Skermanella sp. TT6: one gene and its partner. The protein of the gene in region 1 binds, or shares a complex with, the protein of each later gene. Links are inferred from orthologs where the notes say so. Each region holds a gene or a part of one and is shown on either strand. Other genes may lie near its edges.

Region 1 (14,628 bases):
GGACGTCGGTGAAGCCGCCGGTCGAGGCGCCGACATCCAGGCAGACCAAGCCTTCGGCATCGATGCCGAAGTGATCCAATCCCTCGACCAGCTTCAGCCCGCCGCGCGACACCCAGGGATGGTCCTGCCCCTTTACCGAGAGCGGAGCATCCCCCGCCAGCATCTGGCCCGCCTTGTCGATGCGCAGCGTGTCGGAATAGACGAGGCCGGCCATGATCAGGGCCTGTGCCTTCGACCGGCTTTCGACGAGGCCGCGTTCGACCAGCAGATTGTCAACGCGCGAGCGCGTCATGCCGGGGTCTTCCTTTCCAAACGAATCTGACATCGCGACGCCGCATCGATAGCAAGCCCGTGGATCGCTGTCAGGGAAGTCTGTCGCGGGACAGCGGATCCAATCGGTATTCCAGCAAACCCAAGCCCAGCACTCGACTGTCGAGGCTCGTCCCGAGCAAGCTCGGGCTTATGGGGTCCTCGGCGACAAACTCCACCTTGATCGCCTGGCCCTTGGGCCGCTTCAGGACGGCGGAAAACTCCGACGGCGTCGGCAATACGTCCCACGTCGCCACCAACGCGCCGTCGGCGAACACCTTCACGCGCTGGGAAGGCGCTGGAGCATGAGGAAACGCCTGGGCCAGGACCGTCAACAGGAAGGTATCGTTTCCGGGTGCGGGCGGCATGATCCAAAGCGTCGCACGCGCGCGCCCCCAGATTCCCCAGCTCTCGTTGGGCCACCAATCCGAGCCGAGAGCCTGTGAACCCTGCTTACCGATTCCCACCTCCATGGGCTGGGCGAGCGGCATTGAAGGCATGGGAATAGATGAGTTGATTTCCTGATCCCACCGAAGAGCGGCAATGTCCAGGCCGCAAAGTCCCTCGATGTCGTGCTTGTCCGCATAATCCTTGACGCGCAGCGCATAGTCGAACCGCGTAGGATCATTGAAGTTCCAGTCAGGCGGGTTGAATGTAGAGACTCCGTTTATGGTTTCGAGATCAAATACTTCTCCGATGAGCATCGCATCGACGTTATGGCTGTACTGCTTCAGCAGATCCGGCTGGCCCGGCGATTTACCTTCACGGGAGACCATGGCTGCGAAGGCCAGGCATTCCGCGGGGGGCGGAGGAAGGTCGGCGAGCCGGCGTTTTTCCTCCATGCCATCGAGCAACGCGACACTCCCGGTGTTCAATTGCTCAACCACCAGCAGCAATCCAAGTCCCACCTGCAGAAGCACGCGGCCCCGCATCTTGAACATGCCGGCCAGCCCGATTATCGCTATCACGGCTACCGGTCCTGCCAGGAAGATGTAGGATCGGACGACGGCACGGGTCGCCTTGGCACCGGGAACCGCCTGATAGATCCAGATCCACAGCGAGTTGCCGCCGATATTGAGCGTCAAGATCCAGAACACGACGACAGCGACGATCGGTGCCCGCAGGACCGATAGGTGCTTCCAGCACCATATCGCGCCGATGACGAAGCATATCAGCAGCACCGGGGGTATCCCGACGACGTGCTCCCCCCTCAAGGGGAAAATGTCGGGATGATGTGCATTCACCGTCCGGACGATACCGCCGTAGAGCAGGTTGTCGGGCCCGACATTGAACAGCGTGAATGGCGCCCCGAGGTATGGCGACACCTGGGAGTAGTCGTGCATCCCCGTCTCGGCCGCGCGAGGAAGATAGAGCTCGAGGAAAGGCATCAGGCTGATCGCCGTGACCCCGAGCAACAGCACCAGGACTAACGCGTGGCGCCGAGCCAGAGCCAGCCCTTGGTAGGCTATCGACCTGCCGACCTGTCCGGTAAAGGGCAAAGCCAAGAGACAGAGAAGGGTGTAGAACGCCAGGAACCATGCCGTGTAGAAGGCGGTGAGCAGCCATGCCGCATAGAGCACGACTGCTGCGGTTCCCCACCCCAGCGCCGCTGCCCGGCTATCCGTGACCAGACCGGACACCATCCGCGCAGCCAGCCACACGAACAACGGCACCAACGACACGGTCAGTATCTGTGCATGGCCGGATTGCAGGAACGCGCCCGAACTGACGGTAAATAGAACCGCCGCCAACAATGCCCAGCCGAAATCCAATCGCAGGATTTGGCGCGACAGTATGAACGTCGCGGAGAACCCGATTATACGGAAAACGAAATTGACCAGCTCAGCGGAGAGGAAAGGATCTGCCCCGGCTCCTCTGAACAAAGCATGCCAGAATCCGAACAGGAAATAGCCGTCATTGTAGGCGAGTGTGCTATCATAAGGAAAGAAGTAGTTCGTCGTGTCCCAGTCGGATAAACCTTTGTAAACATTATTCCAATGCTCAAGAATGCTGATCTGGATTATCCCATCAAGCCGATCGCCGGTCGTTACGGCAAATCCCGTTGCGATCTGGTCCTGAAAAACAAGCACCAAAGACAAGACGAGCGCAATAGCCCATAGAACGCTGCGCACAGCGACATTCTCATTATTCATACTCGAGCTTTCTCGGACAATAAGATCGGAACCCTACCCGATTTGATTAATACCATTAGTCATGATGATGAGATGATTGCGAATGGCGAGTCCTGCCGAATCCATCCCGTGTGATACGGAATGTTTCTTATGCAATGCAATATCCCAAAAGTAGAGCGAACTTGATGCCGCATGACTTCCTGGCCTGCGCAGTTCCATTGCAGCAGACCGGACAGGCCATGTAGTGAAATGGGCCGGCGCGACCTTGCCTACGACGCACCGTAGGGGTCGGGGTAAGCGAATCCCGGATCTTCAGAAGTGATGACGCTCGCGCCCATCACCAGCGAAACCCGGGAGTTGCCGGCTTCGACCTTTTTCAGCTGCTTGCGGGGCGTGCAAGGCGAAGCCCGCTTGTGCGCCGATCGGGCGCGCGGCACCTGCGGCCGTCGCTGCCCGATGCGGCAAGTCGCGCCGCACTCCTGGTCTTCCCGGCACGGCGCCGTGCGCCAGGCTACGCCCGCGCCGCACCCTGTCCGGCCAGCCCCTGGGCGGCCCCGTCGACGCCCATCGCCTTCAGGGCGGTCGCCACGATGTGCCGTGCCGCCAAACCGGCCTCCTCGTACTGCTTCGCGGGCGTATCGTGGTCCAGGAAATGGTCGGGCAACACCATGCACCGGATCTTCATCCCATGGTCCAGCAGCCCGGCCCCGGCCAGGAAGTGCAGGACGAAGCTGCCGAAGCCGCCGACCGAGCCCTCCTCGATGGTGATCACGACCTCGTGCGAGGCGGCGACACGCCGGATCAGATCCTCGTCCAACGGCTTGGCGAAGCGGGCATCCACGACGGTCGTGGACAGGCCGCGCGCCGCCAGGTCCTGGGCGGCGGACATGCATTCCTGCAGGCGGGCGCCGAAGCTCAGAAGCGCCACCTTGCTGCCTTCCTGGACCACGCGGCCCTTGCCGATCTCCAGCACCCTGCCCCGCTCGGGCATGTCGCGGCCGACGCCTTCGCCGCGGGGGTAGCGGAACGCGCTGGGGCGGTCGTCGATCGCCGCGGCGGTCGCCACCATGTCCATCAGCTCGACCTCGTCCGAGGCGGCCATCAGGACCATGTTCGGGAGGCAGCCCAGATAGGCGATGTCGAACGATCCGGCATGGGTGGCGCCGTCGGCGCCGACCAGCCCGGCCCGGTCGATGGCGAAGCGGACCGGAAGGGATTGCAGCGCCACGTCGTGGACGACCTGGTCGTAGCCGCGCTGTAGGAAGGTCGAATAGATCGCCGCGAAGGGCTTGTATCCCTCCGTCGCCAGCCCGGCGCAGAAGGTGACCGCATGCTGCTCGGCGATGCCCACGTCGAACAGGCGGTCGGGAAAGCGCTTGTCGAACAGGTCGAGGCCGGTCCCGGACGGCATCGCGGCGGTCACCGCGACGATCTTGTCGTCGGCCTCCGCCTCCTTGATCAGCGCCTGGGCGAAGACACGGGTGTATGTGGGCGCGTTGGACTTCGCCTTGGCCTGGGCGCCGGTCACGACGTCGAACTTGGAGACGGCATGGAGCTTGTCGGCCGATGCCTCAGCCGGTGCGAAGCCCTTGCCCTTCTGGGTCACCACATGGACCAGGACCGGCCCCGTGTCCTCGGTGTCGCGCAGGTTCTGCAGCACCGGGAGCAGGTGGTCCAGGTTGTGGCCGTCGATCGGCCCCACATAGTAGAAGCCCATTTCCTCGAACAGGGTGCCGCCGGTCACCATGCCGCGGGCATATTCCTCCGCCCGGCGGGCGGCCTGCTTGAGCGGCCGGGGGAAGTGCTCGGCGATATCCTTCGCGAGATGGCGGAGGCTCAGGTACGGCTTCGACGAGATCAGCCGCGACAGGTAGGCGCTCATGGCGCCGACCGGCGGGGCGATCGACATGTCGTTGTCGTTGAGGATGACGATCAGGCGGGACTTGTCGTCGCTGCCGGCATTGTTCATCGCCTCGTAGGCCATGCCGGCGCTCATGGCGCCGTCGCCGATCACGCAGATCACGTGGTTGCGCTTGCCGGACAGCCGATTCGCGACGGCCATGCCGTACCCGGCCGAGATCGAGGTCGAGCTGTGGGCGGTGCCGAACGGGTCGTACTCGCTTTCCGACCGCTTGGTGAAGCCGGACAGCCCTCCCCCCTGGCGCAGGGTGCGGATACGGTCGCGCCGCCCGGTCAGGATCTTGTGCGGATAGGCTTGGTGGCCGACATCCCAGATCAGCCTGTCATCCGGCGTGTCGAAGACATGGTGGAGGGCCACCGTCAGCTCGACCACGCCCAGGCCGGCGCCGAGATGGCCGCCGGTCACCGAAACCGCGTCGATCGTCTCCGTCCGAAGCTCGTCCGCCAGCTGCCGGAGCTGATCGGGCTTGAGCTTGCGGATCTGGGCCGGGACGGTACAGCGATCGAGCAACGGGGTCTTGCTGGGTGCGGTCAATACAACCTCCTTTGGTCAGGCGCGCCGCTCAATGACGCCGCTCAACGACATAGGTTGCGACAGATTTCAGGATATCCGCCCGGCCATCGAAAACATCGAGATGACGGGCGGCCTGGTCGGCCAGCAGGCGCGCCTGGTCGCGCGCCCGCTCGACTCCCAGGATCGAGACAAAGGTCGCCTTGCCGGCCGCCGCGTCCTGGCGCGCCGGCTTGCCCGTAACGGACGGGTCGCCGTCGATGTCGAGCAGGTCGTCGGCGATCTGGAAGGCAAGGCCCAGATCGTGGGCGTAGTTTTGCAGGGCATGCATTTGGGGCGGCGACGCGCGCCCCAGGATGGCGCCGGCGCAGCACGAGAAGGCGATCATCTCGCCGGTCTTGAGCCGCTGCAGCCGGGTCGTGGCCCCCATGTCGAACTGCGTCGTCTCCGCGATCAGGTCGAGCATCTGGCCGCCGACCATGCCGTGCATGCCGGCCGCCCTGGCCAGCGCCGCGACCAGCGAGCACCGGACCTTGGGATCCTCGTGGGTCTGGGGATCGGCCAGCACCTCGAAGGCGAGGGTCAGCAGGGCGTCGCCGGCCAGGATGGCGGTCGCGTCGTCGAAGCGCTTGTGGACGGTGGGGCGGCCGCGCCGCAGGTCCGAATTGTCCATCGCCGGCAGGTCGTCGTGGACCAGCGAATAGCAGTGGACGAACTCCACCGCCGCCGCCACCCGCACCGCGCAGTCGCGGGCGACGCCGAACAGGCCGGCGCTGGTCATGACCAGGAAGGGACGCAGCCGCTTGCCGCCGCCCAGGCATGCGTAGCGCATCGCCTCGAACAGCTTGGCCTCGGTGGTGTCGGACATCGGCAGGAGATGGTCGATTTCCTGCTCGACCAGTTCTGCCGCTTCGCCCATGGCGGAGGAGAGTTCGTTCGCCACTATTCGATCCGCGCGGGTTCTGCGCCGATCGAACCGTCGGCGGCAACGGTGATCCGGTCGACCTTCGCCTGGGCTTCGCGAAGCTTGGCCTCGCAGTGGCGGCGCAGGGCCGTGCCGCGCTCGTAGGACGAGATCGCGTCGTCGAGCTTGGCGCGACCCTCCTCGAGCTGGCGCACGATCCGCTCCAGCTCGCCGAGGGCGTCTTCGAAACTCAGCGCTGCGACATCGGGGGGTATTGCGGGGTCAGCCATCATCCTACCGTCACCAGGGTACCTTGGCGACTTTAGGGCGGTCGCCGGCCTGTCCGCAAGTCCGGCTTGGCTGCCGGACCGCGAAGGCGGACCGATCCCCCTGACGTGGAGGCCCGGCGGATCACGCCGCCATCAGTTCCTGTACGTGCGCGGCGCAACTTGAGGCAAGGGCGCGAATGTCGTACCCCCCTTCCAAGGTGGATACGATGCGTGCACCGCAATATTCGCGCGCGAACTCGCCCAGCTTGCGGGTAACCCAGACATAGTCGTCGTCGACCAGGTGCAGGCTTGCGAGCGGATCGCGGGTGTGCGCGTCGAAACCGGCCGAGATCATGATCAGCTCCGGCTGGAAATGCTCCAGCGCCGGGAAGATCCGGGTCATCATGGCGTGGCGGAATTCCGGGCTGCCCGCCATCTCGGGCAGCGGCACGTTCACGATGTTGTCGGCCACGCCGCGCTCCTCCAGGAGCCCGGTGTTCGGGTACAGATGGGCCTGGTGGGTCGAGGCGTAGAACAGGCCGGGATCGTTCTGGAAGATGTCCTGGGTGCCGTTGCCGTGATGGACGTCGAAATCGATCACGGCGACCCTGCTGATGCCGTGGACCTTGCGCGCTTGCTCTGCCCCGACCGCGACGTTGTTGAACAGGCAGAAGCCCATCGCCCGGGCCGTCTCGGCATGGTGGCCGGGCGGCCGGGTCGCGCAGAACGCGTTGCGCGCCTCCCCGCCCATGACGGCGTCGACGGCGGCGCACACGGCGCCGGCGGCCCGGAGCGCCGCCTCCCCGGAACTGGGGCACAGCACGGTGTCGCTGTCCAGTTCGACATGGCCCTCCGTCGGGATCGCGGCCAGCACCCGCTCGATGTAGGAGATCGGATGGACCCGGGCGAGCTGCTCGATCTCGGCGCGCGGCGCGACGCGGCGGTCGAGGAAGTGGAAAGCCTCGCCTTCCAGCGCCGCCAGGACGGCCTTCAGGCGCTCGGGGCATTCCGGATGCCCGATGCCGGTGTCATGGTCGATGCAGGAGGGATGGCTGAAAAGGGAGGTATACATCGGTCTTCTTCTTTTTCTGAGCGTTTCCCCGCGTGACGGGCATGGTCCCAGATCGCTCCCCGGTTTGCATCGGGAATTTTCCGAATCCAGCCTCACGGCCTACCGCGCATCCTCCCTTGCCGGGGTGGCAGCCCCCGACGGCGAAGGCGCGGCTCTCCCGAGTATCCGCGAACGGCGGCTTTCCCGCCGCAACTATTCCCGGGAAGAGGGAGCGCCATCTTGCCGCGCCCGGTCAACCGGACTTCCGTATCCTGAAGGTATAGACGGCGCCGTCCAGGTCGACCGACAGGAGCTCGTGGCCGGTCGCTTCGCAGAAGGCGGGGAAATCCTTCGTGGCGGCGGGGTCGGTCGCCTCGATCACCAGGACGTCGTCGGGGGCCAGGTGCTTCATAGCCTTGCGGGCGCGCAGCACGGGCAGCGGGCACGTCAGGTCCTTGGCGTCGAGGATGTGATTTGCCATGGCGGTATTCCTTGAATGCTGATGGCGAAAGCTGATAGGAGCGGACCGGCTTACGCCCGGCAGGCGCCTGGCGGCAAGACCGGCCGCGCCGCATCCGGTCGCGTGACTGGCGGAACGGTGAATTGGCTTTACGGAGCCGGCCGGATCGCCGATATGTAACCCTGACTTTAGAATTATCAGTCTATCTCAGCCCTTTTCCATGCCGGTTCCGGGGCGACCGGCGGCAGCGAGAGAACCGCGTCAGTATGACCATAGAGGATCTTCAGGAAAGCGCCCGCGAAGCGAGCAAACTGCTGAAGGCGATGAGCAACGAACGCCGACTGCTGATCCTCTGCCACCTCGCCTTGGGGGAAAAGTCGGTCGGGGAGCTGGAGACGCTGGTCGACCTGAGCCAGTCCGCCCTTTCACAGCATCTGGCTCGGCTGCGCCGGGACAATCTGGTGCGCACCCGCAGGTCGGCGCAGACGATCTACTATTCCCTCCAGGGCGGCGAAGCGGCGGCCGTCATGAAGGTGCTCCACGATCTCTACTGCGCGCCGCAGCCGGACCGGATGGACGTACCGGCGGCCGAGGACAGCGCCGCCGTCGCCTGAGTCACCCGCCCGGGCCCCGCCCTTCGCCGGACATCGTCCAGCGCACCCCCACGGCGGCCAGGGCCAGCCAGCCGACCATGAAGGCCATTCCGCCGACCGGTGCCACGGCACCCAGCGGGCTGGGCCCCTGCACCGCCAGGAGATAGAGCGCCCCGCAGAACAGCAGGGTGCCGAGCAGGAAGCACCAGCCCGCCACCCCGAGCAGCCAGCCCGCCCGCCCCGCGGCCCCGAAGCGGGCCAGCGTCGCGACCCCACCCAGCGCCAGGGCATGCCACATCTGGTATTGCCCGGCGATCCGGAACAGTTCGACCGAACGGGCGTCGGACAGCCCGTGCGACGCATAGGCTCCGGTCGCCACCGCGATGCCGCCGCTCAGTGCCGCCAGCACGAGCCACAATCCGGTGATGCGTTGCGACATAACTCAGAACTCCCGCTTTCCGCCGTCGCCCGCTCCCCGTGCCCTGCCCGCTCGCCATCCATGCGGACGGATATGGCCCGGCGTTTGCTACGACCATAAGGGTGAGCAGCGGCGACAGCTATATCCTTTGGTTTATGCAAGCTGCTTCGCATTTTGCAATTCGAGACGCCGAGCCGAAGACCATGCCCCATCTTTCGCGCATTACGCCAGTCCTCAAGCAAAGCATCGGCGGCCGGTCCGGGAAGATCGACGGCGGGCACCATCCCGCGAAGGCCGGGCCGCAGGGAACCGAGGGGATGTTGGGCGCCCTCATGGCCGCCACGTTCGACGGCATGGCGTTCCTCAAGGCGGTCCGCGACCCGAACGGCCGCGTCGTCGATTTCCGCTGGCTCCTGATCAACGAGGAAGGCGCCCGGCTGATGGGCCGCCGCTCCGCGGACCTGATCGGCCGGCGGCTGACGGCGACATTGCCGGACCTGGTGCCGGGCGGCCTGCCCGACCGGCTGGCCGCCGTCGCCGAATCAGGAGAGGGCGCGCGTTTCGCGGGTCCCTCCTGCGGGACCCGGGCAAGCGTCGAACAGTTCGATTATTCCGCCGTGTCGATCGACGATGGAGTGGCCCTCGGCTTCCGGCCGGCCCGGTCCTTCGGCGGGGCAACCGCAGAGGATGCTCGGCATGCCGAACGCTCCAAGGCCACGTTCCTCTCGCTGATGAGTCACGAGATCCGGACGCCGCTGAACGGGGTGGTCTGCGCGCTCGACCTGCTCGCGGAGGGCGTCGCGCCGGAGGACCGCGACGCCTTCATGGAGACCGCCCGCAACTCGGGCAGGGATCTGGCCCGGGTCATCGACGAGATCCTGGATTTCGCGAAGCTGGAGAGCGAGCCCGTCGAACTGCTGGACTGCCCGTTCCGCCTTACCGACGTGGTGGCCGCGGAGATCGACGCGGTGATCCGGACGGCCGAGGCGAAGGGGCTGACCATCGCCTGCCGGACCGACGCGGCGTTGTCCCGGACCGTACGGGGGGACCGCCAGAAACTGGCCAGGATCCTGCGGAACCTGCTGTCCAACGCGATCAAGTTCACCGAAGCCGGGGGACTGGCCGTGGCGCTGGAGAGCGCCGCCGGGTCCCTCGGCCCGATCGCCGGCGATGCCGCGGGCGACCGGGGCGGCGAACTCGTATCGTTCGTGCTTTCCGTGACCGACTCCGGCATCGGCATCGATCCCGGCTACCGGGCAAGCCTGTTCGAAGCTTTTTCCCAAGCCGACTGGTCGATGAACAGGCGCTACGGCGGTTGCGGCCTGGGACTCGCCGTCGCGAGCCGGCTCGCCGCGGCGATGGGGGGCCGGCTGACGGTGCTCAGCGAGCCGGGAACCGGCAGCAGCTTCCGCCTTCACCTGACGATGCGGGCCGCCGATGGCCCGGGAACGTCGCCGGCCTCCACGTCGGGCACGGTTCGGCCTCTCCCGGCGGGGCGTCAGGCCGCGGCACCCGGTCCCGCATCCGGGGGCAACCGGCCGAAGATCCTGCTGGCCGATGCCAGCGAGGCCAGCCGCCTGGTGACCGGCCTGATGCTGATGCGCGCGGGCTTCCTGGTCCATACCGCGACCACCGGGAGGAGCGCGGTCGACGCGGCGGGCAGGACGCTGTTCCAGGCCGTCCTGCTCGACATGGCGATGCCGGACATGGCAGGGCTGTCCATGGCCTCGTCCATCGGAGCCCCCGGGGGAGTCAACGCGGGAACGCCGATCATCGGCATGACGGCGCATGCCGACGCCGCGGAAGCCGCCCGCTGGCGCGCCGCAGGTCTCGGCGGCCTGCTGGTGAAGCCGTTCCAGAAACGCGACCTGCTCGAAATGCTGGGAATCTGCATGGGAGGCTCGGCCCTTGCGGCCGAGTGAGGGCTGCGCGCCCCCGATCAGCCGAACAGGGCGTCGATTTCCGCCTGGCTGATCGCCTTGCCCTGGAGTTGCGGTCCGTTCAGCAGCTTCGCCTCATCCGCCACCGGGACCTCGACCGACGCCGGCAGGTTCGCGAAGGCCTCGGCGCCCCAGGTCTGAATCATGTTGACGACCCGCTCCTCGATGAAGTCGAGCGTCCGCACGACCTTGCCGATCCGCTGGCCGGTAATGTCCTGGAAGTTGCAAGCCTCGAAGATGCTCACGACGGCCTCCATGATCCCGTCGAGGTCGGCCTTACCCTCGGGATCGTCGGTCTTGGCCTTGAGCTTGACCGCCGTCCGCTCGATCAGTTCGGCGGCGCTCAGCACGCCGTTGGTTGCATGCTCGGTGGCGCTGACGATGGCCGCCAACTCCTCCCCGGCGACCACCAGCCTGTCCTGTTCCGCCTTGGGATGACGCAGGGCCGCGATCTCGATATGGGTCGCCTGGATGCGCTGCTGCAGGTCGGCCACATCCGGTCCAGGGGCGGGGGCCGGTCCAGGGGCGGGGGCCGGTCCAGGGGCGGGGGCCGGTCCGGGAGCGGGGGCCGGTCCCGGCGCGGGGACCGGCTCCAGCACCGGCTGGAGCGCCGCCAACTCGTCGAGCCGCCGCTCGATCCGGTCGATCGCCGCCATCAGCTCCGCGGGCGTGGCTGTCGGAACGGGAACCGGGACAGCAAGCTCCGGCTTAGCGACGGTTTCCAGGTCGGCCGACGCCCCGTGCCGGAAAGGCAGGCCTCGGCGTTGCAGTTCTGCGGTGAATGGCTTGGCCGACATGCCGTCGATCTCTGCGAAGCTGGTGCGGGACAACAGGGGCAGAGTATCGACGTATACACTTTATCGAAGGTTAACACGTCGCATGCGAAACGTCGCATTCCGGTTGAACCGCAGCGCTCCGGATCCTTTGGAACCGTTTCAGGACCGGTCTCGGTCGTGGGGAGCGCCATAGTCCAGCGCCGGCCCCTTCGGCACGATGCCTGTCGGGTTGATGGTCTTGTGGCTGCCGTAGTAGTGCCGCTTGATGTGCTCGAAGCTGACCGTATCCGCCACTCCGTCCACCTGATAGAGCTCGCGGAGGTAGTTGGACAGGTTCGGATAGTCCTCGATCCGGCGCAGGTTGCACTTGAAATGGCCGACATAGACCGCGTCGAACCGGACCAGGGTGGTGAACAGCCGCCAGTCGGCCTCGGTCAGGCGGTCGCCGGCCAGGTAGCGCTGGCGGCCCAGGCGCTCCTCCAGCGCGTCTAGCGCCTCGAAGAGCTGGTCGAACGCACGCTCATAGACGGTTTGGTCCGTCGCGAAGCCGGCCTTGTAGACCCCGTTGTTGACCCGGTCGTAGACATAGGCGTTGATCTCGTCGATCTCGCCGCGCAGATCGGCCGGATAATAGTCGGACGAGGGATCGCCGAAGGCGTTGAATTCGGTGTTGAGCATCCGGATGATCTCGGCCGATTCGTTGTTGACGATCGTCCGCTTCTGCTTGTCCCACAGCACGGGCACGGTCACCCGGCCGCTCATGTCGGGCTTCACCTCGGTGTAGACCTCGTAGAGGAAGCGCTTGCCGTTCACCGGATCCGCGCCGGGAGCCAGTTCCCAGCCGTTCTCCAGCATCAGCGGCTCGACCACCGAGACCGAGATCGCGTCGTCCAGTTTCTTCAGCTTGCGGAAGATCAGGGTCCGGTGCGCCCAAGGACAGGCCAGCGAGATATAGAGATGATAGCGTCCCGGTTCGGCCTTGAAGCCCGACGAGCCGTCGGCCGTGACCTGGTCGCGGAATGCGCTCTCCTGCCGCTTGAAGGCCCCTCCCGTCGATTTCGTGTCGTACCACTGGTCGTGCCAGCGTCCGTCGATCAGCAAACCCATGGTGGTCTCCTCCAGCGTTGCGTTGCGTTGCGATCCGGTACCGTGCCCCCGGCCGGACCGGGAGCACGGGTCTTCAACATCAGCCGTGCAGCTTTGCTGCGGTATCAACCGTGCAGCTTTGCTGCGATCTCCGCGACGTGCCGGCCCTGGAAACGGGCGCCTTCCAGCTCGATCGCGCTGGGCTGGCGCGAGCCGTCGCCGCCCGCGATCGTGGTCGCGCCGTAGGGCGAGCCGCCGGCGATCTCGTCCAGGGTCGTCTGGCCGGCGAAGCTGTAGGGCAGGCCCGCGATGACCATGCCGTGGTGGAGCAGCGTGGTGTGGAAGGACAGGATGGTGCTCTCCTGCCCGCCGTGCTGGGTCGCGGTCGAGGCGAAGACGCTGCCGACCTTGCCGATCAGCTTGCCCTGCGCCCACAGGCCACCGGTCTGGTCGAGGAAATTGCGCATCTGCGACGCCATGTTGCCGAAGCGGGTCGGCGTGCCGAAGATGATGGCGTCGTAGTCGGCGAGTTCCGCCGGAGTCGCGACCGGGGCTGCCTGGTCCAGCTTGACGCCGGCCTTGGCCGCGACTTCCGGCGGCATCAGCTCGGGTACCCGCTTGACCGTCACCTCGGTGCCGGGAACCGAGCGGGCTCCTTCGGCGACCGCTCCGGCCATGGTTTCGATGTGACCATAGCTGCTGTAGTAGAGGACCAGGACCTTCGCCATGTCTCGTCTCCCTTCTGGGTGGATCCGTCGGCACCGGACAACCGCGCCGACGCCACAACAGGTAACGCGTTGCGTTGGACCTGATAATCGCTGATAATCTCACTTCATTGTTCTGCAAGACGCAACAATACGGCGGGTTGGACGCATGGACCGGCTGGACGACATGTGCGTGTTCATCCGGGTGGTGGATTGCCGCAGCTTCACCCTCGCGGCGGAGCGGCTGGGCCTGTCGAAGTCGGCGGTCAGCCGGCGGATGGCCGACCTGGAGAACCGCCTGGGAGCCCGGCTGCTCAACCGGACCACCCGCAGCCTCAGCCTGACCGAGGTGGGGCAGGCCTTCTACGACCGCTGCACGCGGATCGTGGCCGACGTGGAGGAGGCCGAGCGCGCCGTCGCCGACCTGCACGCGCAGCCACGCGGCACCTTGAGGATCAATGCCCCGATGTCGTTCGGCATGATGCACATCGCGCCCGCCATCGCCGAGTTCCTGCGCCGCCATCCCGGCCTGGAGATCGAGATGGACCTCAACGACCGGTACATCGACCTGATCGAGGAGGGCTACGACGTCGCGGTGCGGATCGGCAAGCTGCGCGACAGCAGCCTGGTGGCCCGGCGCCTCGCCCCGAACCGGCGGGTCGTCGTGGGAAGTCCCGGCTACTTCAGGGAACACGGGCGCCCAGCCCATCCCGACGACCTGGGCGGCCACAATTGCCTGATCTACACCAACGCACCGCTGGCCGACCAGTGGCAGTTCCGGGTCGGCGGCGAGGTGCGGTCGGTGAAGGTTTCCGGCACGCTGCGGGTCAACAACGGCGAGGTGTTGCGGGAAGCGGCCGTCGGCGGCCATGGCATCGCGATCCTGCCGACCTTCATCATCGGCGAGCAGATCGCCCGCGGCCATCTCGACGTCGTGCTGATGGACTTCGCCGCCGGGGACGGCGCGGTCCACGCGGTCTATCCGCACGGCCGCCACCTGTCGCCCAAGGTCAGGGTTTTCGTCGATTTCCTGGCCGGACGGTTCGGCCCGGTGCCTTACTGGGACGCCTCGCTTCATGTGCTGACCGGGGGATGACCCGGCCTCCCGCGGGAACCCTTCTCTTCGCTCCGTTGTTGTAGCGGTCAACAGGCTCGATGCTTGTCAAGAGACAAAACGCGGAGGATGAGGATATGAACAGGCTTATGTTCGGCGCGGCGATCATCGCGCTTACCGCAGGGACAATGGGATCGGTCCATGCCCAGACATCCCCCGGCAGCACCCAGGACTTGCAACCGGCTTCCTGCACGCAGCTCGAGATCGGGCAGGTCGGTAACCGGGTGGACCAGCTCCAGGGTCAGCAGAAGGCCGAGGCTGAGCTGATGCTCCAGCGGGCCCGGGAGGCGCAGAGCGACGGTCAACTGAACGAGTGCCGCCAGATCCTCGCCGATCTCGAGCAGATGCTTCCGGGCGGGCAGCAGGTCACCAGGACGACTCCGCTTCCCGCCATCCTCGGCGGCGAGGGTGGACAAGGTGGCCAGGGCACCGCGCGGAACG
Region 2 (14,773 bases), 1.8 Mb from region 1 along the record:
GGATCCGGATCTTGCCGCAGGGGCTGGTCATCGCCTTGGACTTCAGCCCGGTCAGCTTGCCCTCGATGTCGAAATACCGGATCTCGCGGAAATTGAACAGTTTCGTATAGAAGTCGGACCACTCCGTCATCCGGCCGCGATGCACGTTGTGGGTCAGGTGGTCGATCGAGGTCAGGCCGAGTCCCTTCGGCGCGCTCTCCGCCCCCTCGACGAACTCGAAATCGACGTCGTAGATGCTGCGGTCGCCGTAGCGGTCCACCAGATAGATCAGGCTGCCGCCGATGCCCTGGATCGCCGGGATGTTCAGCTCCATCGGCCCTGCGGTGCCGGCCACCCCTTTGGCGCCCAGTTCGACGGCCCTCCTGTAGGCATGGGCGGCGTCGGCGACGCGGAACGCGATCGCGCAGACGCTGGGGCCGTGGACCCTGGCGAAGGCCTGGGCGAAGCTGTCGGGCTCCGCGTTGACGATGAAGTTGACTCCGCCCTGACGGTACAGGGTCACGTCCTTGGAACGATGGCGCGCCACGGCGGTGAACCCCATCCGTTCGAACAGGGCGCCCAGTTCCTTGGTATCCGGAGCGGTGTACTCGACGAACTCGAACCCGTCGGTGCCCATCGGGTTCTGGTCGGTGATCCGGCCGTCTGGCTTCGGCATGGTTTCCTCCCCTAATGGCTTTTCAGGCAGAGCAAGAAAGACCTGTTTAGCCATATGGGGCGCGGGACCGTTGCCCGCCGCCGAAATTTCCTCGATCCGGCGCGCGCCGGGTCCGGTACGCATCGCGGCTGCGGCAATGAGTCCCAAAATGATTTATAGAGTTATGTAGTTTTCCTGGATTGTTACAGGTCAAAGGCATCAACATTACAAAAATAATAAGATTACACTGCTGGAGAAATCTCGTCTCACCGATGCATTGTCAGCGACCTCTATTTAGATGTATATCGGCGCCGACTTCGCAAGCCCTAGAGGAGCCGGCGCATGCAGCCAGACATTGGTGTGCGGCACTATCGAAGCATCTGGATCTCGGACGTTCACCTGGGAACCCGCGGTTGCCAGGCCGACCTTCTTCTGGATTTCCTCCGCTGTCACGAGTCCGAGTACCTGTATCTCGTCGGCGACATCGTCGACGGGTGGCGGCTGAAGCGCAGCTGGTACTGGCCGCAGGCCCACAACGACGTGGTCCAGAAGCTTCTGCGCCGCGCGCGCAAGGGCGCCAAGGTCTTCTACATCCCGGGCAACCATGACGAGGCGTTCCGGGAATATATCGGGTTGAACTTCGGCGGGGTCGCCGTGGTCGAGGATGCGGTCCATACCACGGCCGACGGAAGGCGGCTCCTGGTGATCCACGGCGACCAGTTCGACGCCGTCGTCAAATACGCCAAATGGCTCGCCCACCTGGGCGACGGCGCCTATACGGCGCTGCTCGGGATCAACACCTGGTTCAACTATGTGCGCCGAAAGCTGGGTTTCACGTACTGGTCCCTTTCGGCCTACCTGAAGCACCGCGTCAAGAACGCCGTCGAGTATATCGGCGACTACGAGAAGGCGCTGGCGGAGGAGGCGCGCCGCCGCAACGTCGATGGAGTCATCTGCGGGCATATCCACAGCGCCGAAATGCGTCCCATGGAGGGGGTGCTCTATTGCAACGACGGAGATTGGGTCGAATCCTGCACGGCTCTCGTCGAGCACGAGAGCGGCGAGCTGGAAATCATAAACTGGGCGGCTTCACGTCGCTTGCTGCCAGTCAAGGTCTCAGCCAGGGCGGCAGCGTGAAGATACTGATCGTTTCGGATGCGTGGTACCCCCAGGTCAACGGCGTCGTCCGCACCCTGACGACCATTCGGGAAGAGCTGGAGAAACTCGGCCACGCCGTCGAGATCATCGGCCCGGACCGCTTCCGGACCGTTCCGCTGCCCAGCTATCCGGAGATCCGGCTGGCGCTCGGCGCCGGCCGCAAGCTCGCCCGCATGATCGAGGCCGCCAACCCCGGCGCCATCCACATCGCGACCGAGGGGCCGCTGGGGTTCGCCGCCAGAAGCTACTGCCTGAAGAACGGCATTCCGTTCACGACCGCCTATCACACCCGCTTTCCGGAGTATGTCCGGGACCGCGCCCCGGTACCGCTGGCGCTGAGCTACGCGGTCGTCCGGCGCTTCCATGCCCCGGCCGCCGCGGTCATGGTCGCGACGCAGTCGATCGAGGACGCGCTCAAGGCCCGCGGCTTCCGCAACATCCGCCGCTGGTCCCGCGGGGTGGATACCGAGCTGTTCCGGCCGCGGTCCAAAGCCTTCCTGGACGATCCGCGGCCGATCACCCTGTATGTCGGCCGCGTCGCGGTGGAGAAGAACCTGGAGGCCTTCCTCAGGCTGGATCTTCCCGGCACCAAATACGTGGTCGGCGACGGCCCGCAACTGGAGGAGTACCGCCGGCGCTATCCGGGCGTGAAGTTCGCGGGCGCCCGCCACGGGGAAGAGCTGGCGCAGTATTACGCCGCGGCCGACGTCTTCGTCTTTCCGTCCCGGACGGACACCTTCGGCCTCGTCCTGCTCGAAGCGCTGGCGTCGGGCGTGCCGGTCGCCGCCTTTCCGGTGCCGGGACCGCTCGACGTGCTGGACGGCGCGGCGGTCGGCTGCCTGGACGAGGATCTGGGCAAGGCCGTCAACTCCGCCCTCGCCATTCCCCCGGAACGCTGCCGCGAACATGCCCTGGCCTGGTCCTGGCGCGCCTCGGCCGAACAATTCATCAACAACCTCAAGCCTTTGAGCTGTTCGGACCGATTGGTACAGTCCTAAGTCGAAAAGCCTTAGCCCTCCCCGACGATCGTGGTAAGGTGCCGCGCTTTTTCACGCCGGACTGGTCACCGTTCTCAGATGTTGCAGACGATCTATCGCGGGCTGACGGAAATCGGCGGGCCCGCGATACGGCTGTATCTCGCCCGCCGCCGTGCAGCCGGAAAGGAAGATCCGGCCCGGGCCCCGGAACGGCTCGGCCGCGCCTCCGCGGATCGCCCGCCCGGGCGGCTCGCCTGGTTTCATGCCGCCAGCGTCGGGGAATCCCTGTCGGTCCTGATCCTGATCAACCGGCTGCTGGAACGGTATCCGGACCTCACCGTGCTCGTCACGACCGGCACCGTCACCTCGGCCGACCTGATGGCGCGCCGCCTTCCCGACCGCGCGATCCACCAGTATGTGCCGGTGGACAGGATGCCCTATGTCCGGCGTTTCCTGGATCACTGGCGGCCCGACCTCGCGCTCTGGATCGAGTCCGAGATCTGGCCGAACCTGCTGTGCGAGATCGGACGTCGCCGGATTCCCGCGGCCCTGGTCAATGCCCGGATGTCCGCCGGATCGTTCCGCAACTGGAGCCGGGTGCCGGGCTTCATCCGGCCGCTTCTGCGCACCTTCGGCCTGTGCCTGGCCCAGACGGAGACGGAGGCGGACCGGCTGCGCCGGCTGGGTGCCCGCGACGTGCGCTGCGTCGGCAACCTGAAATTCTCCGCCGAGCCCCTGCCGGCCGACCCCGCGGCCCTGGCCGGGCTGCGCGAAGCCTTCGGCGGCCGGCCCTCGTGGCTGATGGCGAGCAGCCATCCCGGCGAGGAGGCCGTGGCGGCCGGCGTCCACGCCGCCCTGCGCGACCGCCTGCCCGGCCTTCTGACGGTGATCGTCCCGCGCCATCCCCAGCGGGGCGGCGAAGTCTCCCGCCTGCTGGAAGAACGCGGCCTCGGCCGGGCGCTTCGCTCGGCCGGCGACCTGCCCGGCCCGGGGCACGAGGTCTATGTCGCCGACACCGTCGGCGAACTGGGGCTGTTCTTCCGGCTGGCGCCCGTCGTCTGCGTCGGCGGATCGCTGGTGCCGATCGGCGGCCACAACCCGGTCGAGCCGGCCCAGCTCGGCTGCGCCGTGATCCACGGTCCCTACATGACGAACTTCTCCGAAGTGGCGGCCCAGCTGCGGGCCGACCATGCCGCCGTGACCGTGCAGGACGCCGACGGACTGGCCCGGGAGGTCGGCCGATTGCTGACCGACGACGCCGAGCGGTCGCGGCTGGCGACGGCCGCCGCGGCCGTGGCCGACCGGAACCGGCGGGTGGTCGATGCCGTGCTCGACGCCCTGGTCCCCACCCTCGCCGCCGCCGGCGTCGCTCCATGCCCCTGAAGACACCGGCCTTCTGGTATGCGCCGCCCGGCATGGCATCGCGCCTGCTGTCGCCGGCCGGGCGCCTGTTCGCCGCGGTCGGCCGGGCCCGCCGGGCGTCGGCCCATCCCGAGCCTGCCGGGGTTCCGGTCATCTGCATCGGGAACCTGGTCGCCGGCGGCGCCGGCAAGACTCCGGTGGCGCTGGCCGTCTCCGCCCTCCTGGGAACCCGTGAAGTCCGGTTCCTGACGCGGGGCTACGGCGGGCGGGAGAAAGGCCCCGTCCTGGTCGACCTTACCGGCCACGACGCCGCCGCCGTCGGCGACGAGGCGCTTCTTCTGGCCCAGGCCCGCCCGACCTGGGTGGCCCGCGACCGTTTGGCCGGAGCCAGGAGCGCCGCCGCGACCGGGGCCGAGATCATCGTGATGGACGACGGCTTCCAGAACGCCCGCTTGGAGAAAGACCTGTCGATCCTGGTGGTCGATGGCGGGGCCGGGTTCGGCAACGGCCACACCATCCCGGCCGGTCCCCTGAGGGAGCCGGTCGACAGCGGGCTGGCGAGGGCCGACGCGGTGGTCGTGCTGGGCCGCGACACCGCCGGCGTGGCGCGGCGCGTCGGCGGACGCCTTCCCCTTCTCCAGGCCCGCCTGGAGCCCGATCCCGCGACCGCGCGGGCCCTGCGCGGCCAGCCCGTGGTCGCGTTCGCCGGCATCGGCAGGCCGGCCAAGTTCTTCCGGACGCTCGACGACATGGGAGCCCGGATCGTCGGCAGGGTCGCATTCGCCGACCACCATCCCTATCTGCCGGACGAGGTGATGCGCCTGGTCGAACATGCCGCCGGTCTCGGCGCATCCCTGGTCACCACCGCGAAGGACGCCGTGCGGCTTCCTCCGGATGCCCGCGCGATGGTCCGGGTGGTGCCGGTGTCGGTCGTCTGGGACGATCCGTCCGCACCCGCCCTGCTGCTGTCCCGCTACGCCCCCTCCCCGATCCCGTCCGCAGTTCCCGATGTCCACTAGAACGACTTTCGCCCGGCTGCGCCGGCGCTACCTGGGATATCCGCTCGAAGCTGCCGTCCTGTACGCGGTCTACGGCATCTTCGCGGTCCTGCCGCTGGACGCCGCTTCCGGGCTTGGGGGATGGATCGGCCGGACCGTCGGCCCCAGGCTGCGCGCCTCGCGCAAGGCCCTGCGCAACATCCAGCGGGCGCTGCCCGACGAGACGCCGAGGCGCCAGGACGAGATCCTGCGCGGCATGTGGGACAATCTCGGCCGGGTGATGGCGGAGTACGCCCACCTGGACGAAGTCTGGCACCGGACCGAGGTGATCGGCGCCGAGACCATCCGGCGGATGGCCGAGACCCGGACGCCCACGCTCTTCTTCTCCGCCCATATCGCCAACTGGGAAATCAACCTGATGGGGGCGACCCGCAATGGCCTGCCGGTCACGGCCGTCTACCGCCGCCCCAACAACCCGGCCGCCGGCCGGCTGATCGACCATGTCCGGGCCGTCACCGGCAGCCGATTCGTCCCCAAGGGCCGCGACGGCGCCCGCGAGGTCATGGCGACGCTGAAGAACCGCGGCAGCGTCTGCATGCTGATCGACCAGAAGATGAACGACGGCATCCCGATCCCGTTCTTCGGCCGGGACGCCATGACCGCGCCGGCCATCGCCCAGCTCGCCCTCCGGTTCGATTGCGCGATCGTCCCCGCCGTACCTGAACGCCTGGGCGGGGCGAACTTCCGGCTGACCGTGCTTCCGCCCATGGACGTGCCGACGACCGGCGACCGCGAAGCCGACATCCGAGCCATGATGGTCCGGATCAACGCCCTGGTCGAGGAATGGGTGCGCGCCCGGCCCGAGCAGTGGCTGTGGCTCCACCGCCGCTGGCCGGACTGAGCCGGCCGGGTGCTGGCCGGATCGAGCCGGCCAACGTTCAGAACAGCAACCCCTGCTTGGCTTTCGCTTCCGTCTTGCGCGGCTGCTTCGGCGTTTCCGCCCTGCGCGCCAGCCCGCCGCTCCCGACGACGGCATCGACCTTGCCGTCATGGAATTCCAGCGTCACCGGCATGCCGGCCTTCGCGTCGCCGGCGGAAGTGACCCGCTGCTCGGCACCGTCGGTCACCAGGGCGAACCCGCGCTCCAGGATGCCTCGGTAGGAATAGCTCTCCAGCAAAGCGGCACCCGCCTTCAGGCGGCTCGCCCGCTCGGCGACCAGCCGGGCATAGCCGGCGTCCATCCGTTCGCCCAGCTCCGCCAGCCTCCTGTCGCCGTCACCGACCCGGATGCGGATCGGCAGCAGCGTCAGCCGCGAGGCGATCCGGCCGAGCCGGCTTTCCTCCGCCGCGACGACATGGCGCAGGCCCGCGCCCAGCGCGCGCGCCTCCGATTGCAGCCGCCCGCGCGCCGCCGTCATCACCTCGCGCGGGTGGCGCAGCTTGGCGCCCAGTTCGGCGACCCGCGTCCGCCGGCGCTCGATCGTGCCGGCGACCGCGATGCCGAGCCGTTCCCAGCGGTCGTCCAGCCGCTGGACGCAACCTTCCAGAAGCGCCTGCGGATCGCCCAGGCCGCGCGCCAGACCCTCCACCAGGTTCCGCCGCTCCAGGATCATCCGCCCGGTGCCGCCATGCAGCCGGCGCTGGAATTCGAGCACCAGGGCGATCAGCTCGGCCCGGACGGGCACCGCCATCTCGGCTGCGGCGGTCGGCGTCGGTGCCCTCCGGTCCGACGCGAAATCGATCAGCGTGGTGTCGGTCTCGTGCCCGACGGCCGAAATCAGCGGGATCGCGCTGTCGGCTGCGGCACGCACCACGATCTCCTCGTTGAAGGCCATCAGGTCTTCCAGCGACCCGCCGCCGCGCGCCACGATGATCAGGTCCGGACGCGGCACCGGCCCGCCCGGCGCGATCCCGTTGAACCCCTTGATCGCGGCGGCGACCTGGCCCGCCGCCCCTTCCCCCTGCACGGCGACCGGCCACAGCAGCACGTGGCGCGGGAAGCGGTCGGCGAGTCGGTGCAGGATGTCCCGGATCACCGCCCCGGTCGGCGAGGTGACGACCCCGATCACCCCGGGCAGGAACGGCAGGGGGCGCTTGCGCGACGCATCGAACAGCCCCTCCGCGGCCAGCCGGCGCTTGCGCTCCTCCAGCAGCTTGAGCAGCGCGCCCTCGCCGGCCAGTTCCATGTTCTCGATGACGAGCTGGTACTGCGACCGGCCGGGATACGTGGTCAGGCGGCCGGTGCAGATGACCTCCATCCCCTCCTCGGGCCGGACGGCCAGCTTGGCGGCGGTGCCGCGCCAGCAGACCGATTCGATGACCGAGGTCTCGTCCTTCAGGCGCAGGTAGACGTGGCCGGATCCGTGCCGCTTGGGCTGGGAAACCTCGCCCCGGACGCGCACATAGCCGAAGGACTCCTCGACCGTGCGCTTCAGCGCCCGCGACAATTCTGTCACGGTGAACTCGGCAAGGTTCGAGCCGGGGCGGCCGGGGACCGGGTCGCGATCCATTAGGGGTTGGTCTTGTGTCATGGCGTCGGCATGATACAAGCCTTCGCCTTCGCAACAAGACTGTAAGGCCCCCGCCCTGGAAACAGGGCTCCGAAAGCACGCCCTGGAAACAGGGCTTCAAAAGGACGTCGTAGAGGACAAGAGGCTCATGAAGGTACTTGTGGTCGGCTCGGGTGGACGCGAGCACGCGCTCTGTTGGGCGATCGCGGCGTCCCCCCTCTGCGACAAGCTCTATTGCGCACCCGGCAACGCGGGAATCACGCGCGAGGCCGAGTGCGTCGCGATCAAGGCCGACGACCTCGACGGCCTGGTCCGCTTCGCGACGGAGAACGACGTCGATTTCGTCGTCGTCGGGCCCGAGCAGCCGCTGGTGCTTGGCCTGGTGGACCGGCTGGAGGCCGCGGGCGTCAAGGCGTTCGGCCCGACCGCGGCAGCCGCGGCGCTCGAGGGCTCCAAGGGCTTCATGAAGGATCTCTGCGCCAAGTACGGCATTCCGACCGCCGCCTACGGCCGCTTTACCGACGCCGAGTCGGCCCGCGCCTTCGTCCACTCGCGCGGCGCTCCCATCGTCGTCAAGGCCGACGGACTGGCGGCCGGCAAGGGCGTGACCATCGCCCGCACCGTCGAGGAGGCGCTGGCCGCGATCGACGAGGCGATGGTCGAGTCGCGGTTCGGCGATGCCGGCGCCGAACTGGTGATCGAGGAGTTCCTGGCGGGCGAGGAGGCCAGCTTCTTCGCCTTGGTCGACGGCACCACCGCCCTGCCCCTGGTCTCGGCCCAGGACCACAAGGCGGCGTTCGACGGCGATACCGGACCCAACACCGGTGGCATGGGCGCCTATTCCCCCGCGCCGGTGATGACCCCGGCGCTGGAGGCCAGGGTCATGCGGGAGATCATCGAGCCGACCGTGCGCGGCATGGCGGCCGAGGGCCGGCCCTTCAAGGGCGTGCTCTATGCCGGCCTGATGATCGTGGACTCGGCCCAGGGACCGGCGCCGAAGCTGCTGGAGTACAACACCCGCTTCGGCGACCCGGAGACCCAGGTGCTGATGAAGCGGATGATGTCGGACGTGCTGCCGGCCCTGATCGCGTCCCGCGACGGCGTCCTCAGGAACTTCCAGCTCCGCTGGTACGACGACACGGCCCTGTGCGTCGTCATGGCCGCGAAGGGCTATCCCGGCGACTATGCCCGCCGGACCGAGATCCACGGTCTGGACGAGGCCGGCGCCCTGCCCGACGTCACGGTTTTCCATGCCGGCACCGTCTTGTCGGACGACGGCCATGTCCTGGCCGACGGCGGCCGGGTGCTGGGCGTGACCGCCATCGCCCCGACGGTGCGCGAAGCCCAGTCCCTGGCCTACGAGGCGGTGGACAGGATCAGCTGGCCGGAAGGCTTCTGCCGCCGCGACATCGGCTGGCGCGCGGTCGGGCGGGGGTGAGTCGCCTCCTTCTCCCCGGGGCATAGGGTCGCGGGCCGCGTCGCCCGCTTGCGCAAGGTTGCGGGCGCATGCAGAGAGGGGCTGTTCCATCCCACGGGATACCCGCCCCGATGCCCGCCTCCGACAGCTTGTACCACCGCCTCTTCTCGCACCCGCTGATGGTCGAGCAGCTGATCCGCGGCTTCGTGCCGGAGGACGTCGCCGCCGGGCTGGACTTCACCCGAATGGAACGGGTCAACGCCAAGTTCCACGCCCGCGACGGCCGCCGGCGGGAGGGCGACCTGATCTGGCGCGTGCCGACCCTGTCCGGCGAGGTCGTCCACATCTACCTGATGCTGGAGTTCCAGTCGCGCTCCGACTGGTGGATGGCGATCCGGGTCATGGTCTATGTCGGCCTGCTGTGGCAGCATCTCATCCGGGAGCTGAAGCTGCCGCCCGGCTCGCCCCTGCCGCCGGTGCTGCCGGTGGTGCTCTACAACGGCGAGGCCCCATGGAACGCGCCGCTCGACGCCGCCGGCCTGATGGGATTGGCCCCCGACGCGGCGCTCTGGCCTTGGCAGCCGGGCATCCGCTATCATCTCATCGACGAGGGCAGGCTCGGCGCCGAGGACCTCGCCCGGAAGGACGGGCTGGTGGCGCTGCTCTTCCGGATCGAGACCTGCACCCGGCCCGCCGAGCTGCCCGGACTGGTCGGCGAGGTGATCGGCTGGTTCCAGGGGCATGCCGACCACGACTCGCTGAAGCTGGCCTTCGGCGAGGTGGTGGCCCAGGCCGTGGCGGCGCTGGTTGGCGGGGACGGGCCGGTGGCGGTCCCGTCGGGACTAGGGGAGGTTCAGGACATGCTGTCGGAGCGGATCAAGATCTGGGAGCGCGAACTGCGGGCCGAAGGCAAAGCCGAAGCGAAGGCGGAGATGCTGTCGCGGCAGCTCAGGCGCCGGTTCGGCGACCTGCCGGCCGATATCGATGACCTGATCGCCTCGGCGACCATGGATCAGCTCGACGCCTACATGGACTGCCTGATGGAAGCCCGGTCACTCGCCGACGTCTTTCCCGATCTCCGGCCCGGCTGAGCTCCGGCGGAAAGGGTCCCTGCGCCGCGGAGCCTTGATCGCGCGGTGACCGGCGGGTAACTAGTGGTGCTGCAAAGTGATTTTGATGAGTTCTGCGGAGCGGAGTGGCGTAGGTCGGCCTTCGCCCGTCGAGGCGAACGCCGACACCCTGCGTCAACGCTCCGGCCACGATGTCGGCGTCGGCCTTCGGCCGAGGCCGACCTACGGCAAACTTGATCGCGCGGCAACCGGCGGGTAACTAAGTGCCTTCGCCCGTCAGGGCCCAACCATTCCATGCCGGTTCCCTTGACGCTTTCGATCCCGATCACGCCGGCCCGTCGCGCGGGAGACCGGACGGCAAGGCTGACGGCCCTGGCGCTGGCCTGCGCCGTTCCCCTCGGCATGGTTCTGCTCAACCTGTCCCTGGGGCAGGATGCCAATTGGGACCTGAGGAACTATCACTGGTACAATCCCTATAGCTTCCTCAACGGGCGCTTCTTCTTCGATGTCGTGCCGGCCCAGACGCCGAGCTTCTACAACCCGACGCTCGACATTCCGTTCTTCCTGCTCGGCAACGCGGTGCCCGCCCCGGTCGCCTACGGCGTGCTGGCCTTCGTCCAGAGCCTTAACTTCGTCCTGCTGTTCGCCCTCGCCCGGACCGTTCTCCTGGTCGACGATCCGGTGCGGAAGGTCTGGGCCGCCGGTGCCGTAGCACTGGTCGGCGTGCTGGGCGGCGGAAGCGTGGCGCAGCTCGGCACCACGTTCCATGACAGCACCGTCGGACTCGGCTTCCTGGGAGCCTTGGCGCTGATCGCGCGGACGCAGGACCGCCTGTTCGCCGGTCCCCGGCGGGCGGCCATTAGCCTCGCCTTCCTGTCCGGCCTTCTCGTCGGCTCCGCCATGGGACTCAAGCAGCCCTCGGTCATCTACTGCATCGGCGTCTGTTTCGGTTTCCTGGCCGCTCCCGCCGCTCCCGGCCGCCGGCTGCTGCTGGCGGTGGCCTGCGGCCTGGGCGTCGTCGCGGCCGTGGCGCTGCTGTCCGGGCACTGGATGTGGTTCCTGTGGGAAACCCACGGCAATCCCCTGCACCCCTATTACAACAACATCTTCCGGTCGCCCCTGGGCGCCATCAGCGACTACAAGGACCTGGCCTATCAGCCGAAATCCGTTTGGGAAAGACTGACGCTTCCGTTCAGGATCAGCGCCGATCCGGAGGTCGCCGGAGAGATCGCCTTCCGGGACCACCGGATCCTGACGCTTTACGTCCTGTTTCCGGTAGCGGCGCTGGCAGGCATCCTGGCCGCCCCGGCGTCCCGGCGCTCCGGCGCGTCCCATGCCCTCTCCCGGCCCGGCATCGCCCGCTGGCTGCTGACGGTGGCGGCGCTTTCCTACGCGGCCTGGGCCTGGATGTTCTGCATCTACCGGTACGCGGTCCCGCTCGAGATGCTGGCCCCCCTCTGCATCGTCCTGGCGCTCGGAGTGCTTCCGCTGTCCCGCGCCGTGCGTATCGCCGTCACGGCCTCGGTGCTGGCCGTCCTCCAGGCGACGACGGTCTGGGGGACCTGGGGGCGGTCTGCCTGGACAAGCAACGTCGTGGAATTCGACATGCCCGTGATCCCCGATCCGGACCGGACGATGGTGCTGATCGGCGGGTACCAGCCGGTTGGCCACCTGATCCCCTCCTTTCCGCCGCAGATCCCCTTCGTGAGGTTGCAGAGCAATTTCGTCCAGCCCGATTCGACCGACAACGGGTATTCTGAAGTGCTTCGGCGTAGGGTGATGGACCATCGCGGAGATTACTTTATGATCGCGACGGTCCCGGATACCGATATTGCGGCCGACGCCGCGGCGTTCTACGGATTGACGCTCGATTGGGAAAGTTGCCAGGTGATCCACAACAACCTGGGCGAACCGCACAGTTTCTGCGCGGTCCGGCGGCCGACGGTGGATCGACAGTGAATTACTTCGTCATCAGGTGACAATTGATAGACCAGTTCTCCGACGCCAGCCAGGATCTCAGCCCGGCAGCCAAGCGCTCCCCCGTCGCCGTGGCCGCTCCGGACGGCGGCTCGCTCGAGGCGGCCTTACCCGGCCTGACGGGCCTGGAGATCGCCGTCCTGATCCCCTGCTACAACGAGGAGGCGTCGATCGCCGCGGTGGTCCGCGATTTCCGGTCAGCGCTGCCGGGCGCCGCCATCTACGTCTACGATAACAATTCCAAGGACCGCACGGTCGAACTGGCGCGCGAAGCCGGTGCCATCGTCCGTACCGAACCCCTCCAGGGCAAGGGCAACGTGGTCCGGCGGATGTTCGCCGACATCGAGGCCGACGTCTATGTCCTGGTCGACGGTGACGATACCTACCACGCGCCCAGCGCGCCGGCCCTGGTCGCCAAGCTGGTCGACCAGCAACTCGACATGGTCAACGGCGCGCGGGTGACCGACATCGCCGCGGCCTACCGGCCTGGGCACCGTTTCGGCAACATGATGCTGACCGGCATCGTCGCCAAGATCTTCGGCAACCGGGTCGCCGACATGCTGTCCGGATACCGGGTGTTCTCGCGCCGTTTCGTCAAGAGCTTCCCGGCCCTCAGCGGCGGCTTCGAGATCGAGACGGAACTGACAGTCCACGCGCTTGAACTGCGCATGCCCATGTCCGACGTCACGACCCCCTACAAGGACCGCCCGCCGGGCTCCGCCAGCAAGCTGCGGACCTATTACGACGGCTTCCGCATCCTGAAGCTGATCATGGTGCTCGTGAAGGAGGAGCGCCCGCTTCAGTTCTTCAGCGCGATCGCCGGCGTGCTGGCGTTCCTGTCGATCGTGCTCGCCTGGCCGGTGGTCGCGACCTACATGCAGACCGGCCTGGTGCCGCGCCTGCCGACGGCGGTCCTGTCCACCGGGCTGATGCTGCTCGGGTTCCTCAGCCTGACCTGCGGCCTCATCCTGGAGACGGTGACCCGCGGCCGGCGCGAGATCAAGCGCATGCAGTATCTCCGGATCCCCGCCCCCGGCGTCCGCGACCCGGCGCGCGACTCGAAGGACAGGCGATGATCCGAAGGCTTTTCCGGGGGGAGTTCATCCGCTTCGGCATCGTCGGGGTGGTCGGACTGCTGGTCGACATCGCGGTCCTGTACCTGTGCCTGGATATCAGCGGCCTCGGCCTCTACGCGTCGCGGGTGGTTTCGTACCTGGCGGCGGCGACGACCACGTGGGCGCTCAACCGCGCTTTCACCTTCACGGGCGCCCATGCCGGCAAGATCCACCACCAATGGGCCCGCTTCGTCGCGGTCAACGCCCTGGGCGGTGCCGTGAACTACGCGGTATATGCGGCGCTGGTGGCGTCGGGCGATCCCTTCGCCGCCCACCCCGCCCTTGCCGTGGCGGCCGGATCCCTGTCGGGGCTCTTTTTCAATTTCACCGCCTCAAAGAAGCTGGTATTCCGCCGCGCGTGACGCCCCTCCCCCCGGAGGTGCGCGGTCACGCCGGCATTTTCCGGCCGGCCTGACACGGATCTGTAAAGATTATGGACGACAGCACTCTCATAAGCGCCCTGGTGATGGGCGTGGTCGAAGGCTTGACCGAATTCATCCCCGTTTCCTCCACCGGGCACCTGATCCTGATCGGCGACCTGCTGGGGTTCCAGGGTCCGCCCGGACGCCTGTTCGAGGTGGTGATCCAGCTCGGCGCGATCCTCGCGGTCTGCGTCGTCTATTTCCAGCGGCTCTGGCATATCGCGGTGACGCTGCCGACCAGCGCCGCGTCGCGCCGCTTCGTGATCGCCATATTGCTGGCGTTCCTGCCGGCCGTCGTGATCGGCGTGTTCGCCCACGGATTCATCAAGAGCGTGCTGTTCTCGCCCTACGTGGTGTCGGTCGCGCTGATCCTCGGCGGCATCGCGATCCTCGTGATCGAGCGGAACCTGCCCGAGCCTCGCCATTTCGAGGTCGAGGCCTTCTCGCCCAGGCTCGCGCTCGGCATCGGCTTCGTCCAGACGCTGGCCATGATCCCGGGCGTCTCGCGGTCCGGCGCCACGATCCTGGGATCGCTGCTGATGGGCGTCGAGCGCCGGACGGCGGCCGAGTTCTCGTTCTTCCTGGCGATCCCGACGATGGCGGGCGCCGTGGTCTACGACACCTACAAGAACTACAGCACCCTGACCTCCGACGGTTCGCTGGTGATCGCGATCGGCTTCGTCGCCGCGTTCCTGGCCGGACTGCTCGTGGTCAGGAGCCTCGTCGCCTTCGTCAGCCGCTACGGCTTCACCCCGTTCGGCTGGTACCGCATCGCGGTGGGCACCGCGATGCTGGCGATCCTGTCGATGCGCTGAGAATGCTTGAGTAAGTCCGGGCCTCGACGTAATACTTCCGGGCGGAGTACGGGGAATCCATCCCCTGGGGAGGTCCGGACATGATGGGGGTGCGGGGCGGCTTCCGCCGTCTGGTGGCGTATATCGCCGTCATCCTGTCCCTCGCCTTTCCCGCCACCGCCCGGCAGGTCACGGCGGAGGAACGCCGGGAAGCCGACCTGTTCATCCTCGGCAACACCCTCTTCATCCTGTATCACGAGCTGGGCCATGCCCTGATCGACCTGCTCGGCCTTCCCGTCCTGGGCCACGAGGAGGACGCCGCCGACAACCTCGCCAGCA

The links.
Region 2: the proteins of IGS68_RS09650 (region 1) and xseA are in contact, whole or in part, in a cryo-EM structure (PDB 8TXR), measured with the Escherichia coli proteins. The link is inferred for Skermanella sp. TT6 from one-to-one orthologs.

Annotation. Positions count from the first base shown.
Region 1 is NZ_CP067420.1:2,033,264-2,047,891, reverse strand. The notes cover bases 4,441-7,252. They hold IGS68_RS09650 (exodeoxyribonuclease VII small subunit), read right to left. Parts: upstream 6,067-7,252; coding sequence 5,815-6,066; downstream 4,441-5,814. Other genes in these bases: IGS68_RS09645 (histone deacetylase family protein), read right to left, coding at 6,188-7,117; IGS68_RS09655 (polyprenyl synthetase family protein), read right to left, coding at 4,925-5,791; dxs (1-deoxy-D-xylulose-5-phosphate synthase), read right to left, coding at 4,441-4,896. In the rest of the region: IGS68_RS09670 (TlyA family RNA methyltransferase), read right to left, coding at 1-292; IGS68_RS09665 (hypothetical protein), read right to left, coding at 363-2,462; more of dxs, read right to left, coding at 2,953-4,440; IGS68_RS09640 (sulfurtransferase TusA family protein), read right to left, coding at 7,350-7,577; IGS68_RS09635 (ArsR/SmtB family transcription factor), read left to right, coding at 7,823-8,170; IGS68_RS09630 (DUF423 domain-containing protein), read right to left, coding at 8,172-8,588; IGS68_RS09625 (hybrid sensor histidine kinase/response regulator), read left to right, coding at 8,885-10,489; IGS68_RS09620 (protein phosphatase CheZ), read right to left, coding at 10,507-11,304; IGS68_RS09615 (glutathione S-transferase family protein), read right to left, coding at 11,443-12,390; wrbA (NAD(P)H:quinone oxidoreductase), read right to left, coding at 12,495-13,097; IGS68_RS09605 (LysR family transcriptional regulator), read left to right, coding at 13,243-14,169; IGS68_RS36155 (fasciclin domain-containing protein), read left to right, coding at 14,265-14,628. UniProt on the Escherichia coli protein: Bidirectionally degrades single-stranded DNA into large acid-insoluble oligonucleotides, which are then degraded further into small acid-soluble oligonucleotides.
Region 2 is NZ_CP067420.1:3,815,373-3,830,145, forward strand. The notes cover bases 5,354-8,310. They hold xseA (exodeoxyribonuclease VII large subunit), read right to left. Parts: upstream 7,640-8,310; coding sequence 6,068-7,639; downstream 5,354-6,067. Other genes in these bases: IGS68_RS17920 (LpxL/LpxP family acyltransferase), read left to right, coding at 5,354-6,030; purD (phosphoribosylamine--glycine ligase), read left to right, coding at 7,788-8,310. Also shown: hppD (4-hydroxyphenylpyruvate dioxygenase), read right to left, coding at 1-655; IGS68_RS35610 (UDP-2,3-diacylglucosamine diphosphatase), read left to right, coding at 977-1,771; IGS68_RS17905 (glycosyltransferase family 4 protein), read left to right, coding at 1,768-2,790; IGS68_RS17910 (3-deoxy-D-manno-octulosonic acid transferase), read left to right, coding at 2,869-4,152; lpxK (tetraacyldisaccharide 4'-kinase), read left to right, coding at 4,149-5,150; more of IGS68_RS17920, read left to right, coding at 5,140-5,353; more of purD, read left to right, coding at 8,311-9,077; IGS68_RS17935 (Rpn family recombination-promoting nuclease/putative transposase), read left to right, coding at 9,188-10,147; IGS68_RS17940 (hypothetical protein), read left to right, coding at 10,433-12,085; IGS68_RS17945 (glycosyltransferase family 2 protein), read left to right, coding at 12,109-13,179; IGS68_RS17950 (GtrA family protein), read left to right, coding at 13,176-13,580; IGS68_RS17955 (undecaprenyl-diphosphate phosphatase), read left to right, coding at 13,652-14,455; IGS68_RS17960 (DUF4344 domain-containing metallopeptidase), read left to right, coding at 14,536-14,773. UniProt on the Escherichia coli protein: Bidirectionally degrades single-stranded DNA into large acid-insoluble oligonucleotides, which are then degraded further into small acid-soluble oligonucleotides.